DNA from 2 places in the Pantoea sp. X-Soil-TKNS-1280 genome. Region 2 is predicted to be linked to the other one. Evidence: riboswitches for the same ligand, from Rfam matches in the RefSeq annotation. Region 2 holds a riboswitch; the other holds the start of a gene.
What was found. A riboswitch is a leader RNA that binds a small molecule or an ion and turns the genes downstream of it on or off. The one in region 2 is predicted to bind fluoride.

Region 1 (3,408 bases), on a different replicon from region 2:
CTCGCCGAACGCCCCGATGCCGTTCGAACACGGTATGGGTTATCAGTGGTTCAGCCTGAACGGCGTCACCACGGAGAATCGTCCGGCTCGGGTCCGTGAAGCGCGGGCCGCATTTGATGCCACACTGCAACCGCTGATGGCGCAGCATGGGTTTACCGATGCCTGGGATAAAGTGATTCTGGTGGGATTCTCGCAGGGTTCGATCATGGCACTCGATGCGCTGGCAGCAGGTCGCCATCCGCTGGCGGGCGTGGTGGCGTTCTCGGGCCGTCTGGCGTTCGATGGTGCGTTGACACCGCAACCGCATACGCCCGCCCTGCTGATTCACGGCCATGCTGACGGGGTGATTCCGTGGACCGAAAGCGAATCTGCCGCGCAGCGCCTGAAATCTGCCGGTGTGACGGTGGAGACTCGCTTCGAACCGACCACCGGTCATACCATTTCGTCGCAGGGTGCAATGGAGGCAGCCGCCTTTATCGCCCAATGCTTGCAGGATTAAGGCCAGTAGCGATTCAGCGCTGCCCAGGCCTGTTGTGCAGCCACAGCCGGTGGCTGCGCTTTTAATGCATCGTTAAACACTTCAATGCCGACCGGGCCGTTATAGCCCGCGCTTTTCAACTTATCGACAAAACGCTCCACCTCGATGATACCGTCGCCAGGTAGTAAACGCTGGTGGCGTGCCATATCGATAATGGCGTCGTTATTCTGCGGCGGCAGCACCGCCATATCGCACAGCTGAACTTCATAGATACGATCGGCGGGGATACCATCGAGTTGCGCCGCATCGCCCCCCAGGGCGCAGATGTGGAACAGATCGACCACCAGACCGATATTGGGTTGATCCAGCCGTTGCAGCCGCTCCCACGCCAGCGGCAGGGTGTTATCGACGCTGCACCACGCCATTGGCTCGTACATAATTCGCATCTTATAACGTGCCGCTTCCGAGGCCATCCAGCGCAGATCTTCATCGATACGATCGGCCAGGCAATCTTCCCGCGTGGTAGCCGGAGCCTGAATGGTGTCGCAGCCCAGCGCCTGGGCAATCTGAATAAACTGACGCAATTCTTCGCGCTTTTGCAGACGTTCACGATCCGGCGCACCGGTGAAGTCGCGTAATACCTGCAAATTGGTAAACCGGAGTTGCTGCTCTGCGGCCAATTGCGCCAGCGCCTGCGTCCCCTGCGCGCTGGCCTGTACATCTTCACGCCAGATTTCAACCTGATCAAAGCCAGCCGCACGCGCCGCGCGCAATTTTTGTTCTGGCTCACCGTTTAACAACACCAGGTTAAGGAATTTGGGGTGACTACTCATCAACGGGCTCCTTAATCGTCCGGATAAATCGGTGACAAATTCTGTGCGTCACGCGCACAGAACTCTGACCAGTATCTACCTCTTAATGGTTATTTCAAGCGTGCCGTTTATCCCAGCAGATTGACGACAGCGAAACCGGCGAAGGTCATCAGTACCGAGCCGACCACATGCACCATGACGCTCGACATCGCCCAGAGATATTTACCGGATTGCAGCATCACCATAATTTCTGCCGAGAAGGCGGAGAAGGTGGTCAGGCCGCCACAAAAACCGGTGATAATCAGCAACTTCCAGGCAGGATCAAGATGGGGATTTTTCATCAGCCACGCCATCGCGCCACCAATAATAAAACCGCCGATCAGGTTCACCATTAAGGTGCCAGGGGGGAGATTGGGAAACAACGCGTTAAAACGCACAGAAATCAGCCAGCGCAGTGTGCAGCCAACTGCACCACCCAGCACAACTGCCAGTAAAGACTTCAACATAACTCTGTAGCTCCTGAAATGGGATACGCGCAGGGCCGCGGCAGGACAGAAAAACACCTGACACACCGCCGTCTCCCGCGCAGGGATACGTGTGTTGTCAGGCGTCATCAGCCGTCTGTTGCCAGAACGGCGGTTGGGAAAGGTGGCACGCCATCACCTTAGGGGGGTGATAATACGATGGCTGATGCTGGCAGACAATATGTGACTGGCAATAGGGTGTTGGAAAAAAGCCCCATAAATAGCACCTTCGCAATCACCCATTTTTGTTTTACCTTGCCAGAAAACCAACTGGAGATCCCCATGCGTACCCTGATTTTTGATACTGATATCGGCGTGGATGACGCTTTTGCGCTGGCCTATGCCGCGCGCACTCAGCATTTGCTGGGTATCACCACGGTATTTGGCAATGTTGCGGTGGGTCAGGCGGTAAAAAATGCCCGGCTGTTTTGCGAGAAGATGGGGATTGATGCGCCGGTCTATCGCGGCTGTTCACGTCCGCTGGCGCTGGCTCCGTCGGCCCCGGCGCGTCTGCATGGTGAAGATGGTCTGGGCGATGCCTTTAGCAATCCCCATAGCGACCAGGCCCCCAGCGCAGTGCAATTTATTATCGACAGCGTGCGCGCCCGTCCACACGCCATCACCCTGGTGGCGATTGGTCCGCTGACCAACATCGCCAGCGCGATTAATCAGGCACCGGATATTATTCCGCTGGTGAAAGAACTGGTGATTATGGGCGGTGCGTTTGGCACCGACGGCCACAGCGGTAACGTCACGCCTTTCGCGGAATTCAATATCTGGAAGGACCCGCATGCCGCCGATCAGGTGCTGGCATCAAAGCTGCCGGTGGTGGTGGTGCCGCTGGATGTCACCCATAAGGTGTTGATTACCGGCGCAGAAGTGCGGCAGCTCAATCAGCCGGTGCTGAGCGCCATCTGCCGTCCGTATCTGGCGTATAGCCTGGAGAAAGAAGGATTTGATGGCATGGCGCTGCACGACACGCTGACCCTTTCCTGGCTGGCGCTGCCGCATGCTTTCCATCTGACGGAAGCGCCGGTACGGGTGGTGACCGAGGGCATCAGCAGCGGCCAAACGCTGCGCCGCCTGAACGCCCTCGCCTCTCGTCATGACCCTTTCGCCGGGTTGCGTGCGCAGCGCCTGTGTCTGGGGGTAGAAGCTGACGCGGTGCGCCAGCACTTTTTCGCCACCTTGCAGGCTTAACGCTTTTGCCGCGGCGCGATTTATCGCGCTTTTTGGCCGCCACGTCAAAGGCAAAGGTGCGCGATAAATCGCGCCGCTACGAATTCATGCGGACTTAGCGGGCAAAGTGAATAACCCCTTTGATTAACTCGCGGTTGTTAATCACATCAGGTTCAAAGGTTTCCGCCAGGGTGGAGAAATCATAATGACGATTGAGCATCATGTCGGCACGTAGCTGACCCGTTGCCATCAGTTCGCGCACTTTATCGAAATCTTCGCGCGTGGCGTTACGGCTGCCCATCAGCGTGGTTTCTTTTTTGTGGAACTCGGTATCCGGGATCACCAAATCGCCTTTGTGCAGGCCGACAAACACGATGGTGCCACCGTGACGAATCAGTTTCACCGCGCCGTTCAT
Region 2 (3,408 bases):
TCATCCAGAGATTTACCGCTTTCGATCGCAGCTTTAATGACCGCAGGGGTACGACCCTGGCCAGTCCAGTGTTTTTCCTGACCGTCTTCAATATATTTATACTTAGCCGGACGTGGAGCACGTTTCGCACGTGGTTTACCTGCGCCCTGCAGGGAACCCAGTAATTCAGTCGGGTCGATACCGTCTTCCAGCAGCAACTCACGATATTTAGCCAGCTTCTCTGCTTTCTCACGAACAGCAGCTTCTTCCGCATGGCTTTCTTCACGACGTTCTGAAACAACAACGCTGAACTTCTCAAGCATTTCTTCCAGATCGGCCAGAGCCAGTTCACGTGCCTGCGCACGCAGTGTACGAATGTTATTTAGCGCCTTAAGTGAATCACTCATGGAAATCTCCAAACGGTGTCGTTGAACGAGTAAAGTATGACGAATCTAAGATTTAAAATAAGTCTGTGAAATGAGTATATACTCACGCGTCACTATGGAAAAGGGGAAACTTAACGTTGACTATAAAAATAATGATGTTGGGGGTTATTTTTGGGAGGCAGCGAGGGTTTTTATGATAAATGTGCTCATCACCATGATGAATTATTTACTTTACTCAGAAACTTGCCAGGGGTATCGGTACAATTCTTAATTTATCCTTACGCTTTTCTACTACGTTTCAAATCCGATCACGTAATTGCAAATACATCTTTCCTTTAGGGCAAGTTGAACTATAGTTCAGTTCGGCAGCATATTGACGATAATTTCAGGCCGGTTTTGTGCTTGCCTTCTTACACCTGTTGTGTCCAAAAGTTCATGGGCAGGTTATTAGCGCCGCCGGGTCTGCCCGAAAATAAAATGCAAAGCAGCTCGATTATGATGCTGGAGGATAACCTGACGCCAGAATGAAAATAATGGACAGGTGCAACAAAGATCCCTTTTTAACCTGCTATCTGCAGGGGGGTAAACGGCCCAAGAGCAACAAATTAGATACAAGCTATTTACATTTTAGGTGAGTTGTACTTCACTAACTCTCAACGGAATAATCATGGATTACAAGGAGATGTTGCGGTGATGACGCAATCCTTAACCGAAAAAACCGGGCATCTGGCATGGTGCGCACTGATCGCTCTTGAACTGGCGAGACATGATGGGTTGGTCAGCTCGGAATCACAGGAAAATGTTTTCCTGACGCGCTGGCTGGCCACTGCGCTAAAGCAACATCGTTTTCCCCGTGAAGTTGCCAGTGATATCCAGTGGTTGTTGAAACAGGGCCGGGCATTTGGACCCGCTGCAAAACTGCGACACAAACTCGATTATCTATGGCGCTCCTGTACGGGAGAATTGTCCCAGCAGAACGACCTGTTCCGTCTGACCTACGCCATTGAAACCGCAAAACAAATGCAATGGGTCTATCGGGTGCTCAGCGACAGAGAATGGTCAGGGCGTAATACGGTGGTCACCAACGGCGAACTCGACGCGATATATCTGTCACGATCCGGACTGGACGTTTCCTTCAATGCTGACGGTGGACAGATTGCGCCACTGATGGCACGGCTAACCGGCAATGTCGCGGGTCTGGAAAAAATACTGCATCGTAGCGGCTGGCGCAGCGAAGTTTGCCAGGAAACGCAAACGCCTTTTCTTTTCCAGCTGATGACCCACTCATAATTATGTTATCAATCCAGTGGTTAGCCGCGAACGCTGTCGCAACAGTCAACGAATCGGCTGACAAATAAATTCACCTGTTCTAGACTGGCCTCAAAGGTGATGGCGTTCCACCTTCCCACAACCGCCCCGCTCGGGGCTGATGACGCCTGATATGACTCTTAATGACTTGAGAGGTATGTCAGGCTGTTCAGAATTCACCCAGCCCGCATACTTCCTGCTGCGGGGATACTCTTTTGATACATGTTACAGGCCATATCAATCCTGACAGTGATGCCATCTGTACGGCAGTGGTTACCGCTCACTGGTTAAACCGGCAACATCGTCCCGCTCACGCATGGCGTGCGGGTGCGGCCAATCGGGAAACGCATTTTATTTTCGCTGAAGCAGGCTTGCCTCTGCCGGAACGACTTACGCTTCCCCTGGCAGGCAAGGATGTCTGGCTGGTCGATTTCACCGAGCCAGCTCAGGGGCCGGATGATCTGGCTCAAAGCAACGTTATCGGCATTATCGATCACCACCGGCTCGGCGGTTTGGTCACCCAGCTGCCGCCAGAAGTGTGGATAAAGCCGGTAGGGAGCAGCGCTACCGTGCTCTGGTTACTGATGGATGAAGCCGATCGTAACAGTCTGGCCTCATCACACGCCATTCTGCTACTGGGGGCCATCCTCAGCGACACCGTGAATCTGAAGTCGCCAACGACGACGGAAGAGGATATTCGCACCGTTACCCAGATCTGCGTTCGAACTGGCATCAACCGTAAAACCTTCGGTCGTCATTTATTGAGCGCGAAAACCGACCTTGCCGGACTGTCACCCCAGCACCTGCTTGAGAAGGACCTCAAAGCGTTCGTGATCGCGGGTACGGATGTTCGCATTTCGCAGATCGAAGTGATGAATCAGTCTCAGGTTTCTCATCTGATTACCGCGCTTTGTGAGGAATTGCAGCATCAGGTCACAGAGTCCGGGGCTGGGCTGGGTGTGCTGATGATGACGGATATCACCGACAATTTTTCCACGCTCTATTTTGCCGGTCCGGCACTGAAAGATGTCGGGCCCTGCTCACTTCCGGGGATGCTCAGCAGGAAAAAACAGCTGTTGCCCTGGCTTCATCATCATCTTGAACAAAGCCGGGGGTGAAGCATGAAATTTTATACCCATGCACTGGTGCTGGTTCACGACCAGCAGGATGGCGCGTTGCTGCTGAATCATGCTGCTGTGCTGGCACAGCAGACGGGAATGAAAATCACGCTGGCACATATCAGCGAAGACTATCGCGAAATGAATTACGTATCTGACAGCGTCATGGATGACAAAGTTTCGCAAGACATTATCAGGGTGAAATCATGGTTGAGTGAACTGGTTAAGGCCGCGCCGGTGGTGGTTGATACCTGCGAGCTGGTAACCATCAACCGATTCGAGGATGTGGATCAATGCATCAAAGAGCGGGGTATCGACCTGGTGATTGCCGGACACCGCAATCGTTTCATGGGGTTACTGGCCTCACGCTCACTGGAATACATCAACCATTTGACGGTCGATGTACTTATCAAGCACACCCGTAGCTGAACCGCAGGAGAGAAACATGAGTTTTAACATCGACAGAATGACTGCGCGTGAAATTCTCGATTCACGCGGTAATCCGACCGTTGAGGTCGAGGCATTTACCACTGATGGGCTGATGGCCAGAGCCTCCGTCCCTTCGGGGGCCAGTACCGGAACCCGCGAAGCCCACGAACGACGGGACGGCGATCACA

Region 1: linked by a shared signal. The riboswitch ahead of crcB (fluoride efflux transporter CrcB) and the one ahead of AC6I8X_RS24985 (DHHA2 domain-containing protein) in region 2 are both predicted to bind fluoride.

Annotation. Positions count from the first base shown of each region.
Region 1 covers NZ_AP035962.1:4,102,132-4,105,539, forward strand. The annotation lists gene AC6I8X_RS19150 (alpha/beta hydrolase) at 1-499, shown strand, start outside; gene AC6I8X_RS19155 (sugar phosphate isomerase/epimerase family protein) at 496-1,311, opposite strand; gene crcB (fluoride efflux transporter CrcB) at 1,419-1,796, opposite strand; fluoride riboswitch at 1,888-1,963, opposite strand; gene AC6I8X_RS19165 (nucleoside hydrolase) at 2,097-3,014, shown strand; gene AC6I8X_RS19170 (zinc-binding alcohol dehydrogenase family protein) at 3,109-3,408, opposite strand, start outside.
Region 2 covers NZ_AP035964.1:371,786-375,193, reverse strand. The annotation lists gene AC6I8X_RS24995 (H-NS family histone-like protein) at 1-386, opposite strand, end outside; gene AC6I8X_RS24990 (DUF2913 family protein) at 1,059-1,655, shown strand; fluoride riboswitch at 1,742-1,811, shown strand; gene AC6I8X_RS24985 (DHHA2 domain-containing protein) at 1,889-2,791, shown strand; gene AC6I8X_RS24980 (universal stress protein) at 2,795-3,220, shown strand; gene eno (phosphopyruvate hydratase) at 3,237-3,408, shown strand, end outside.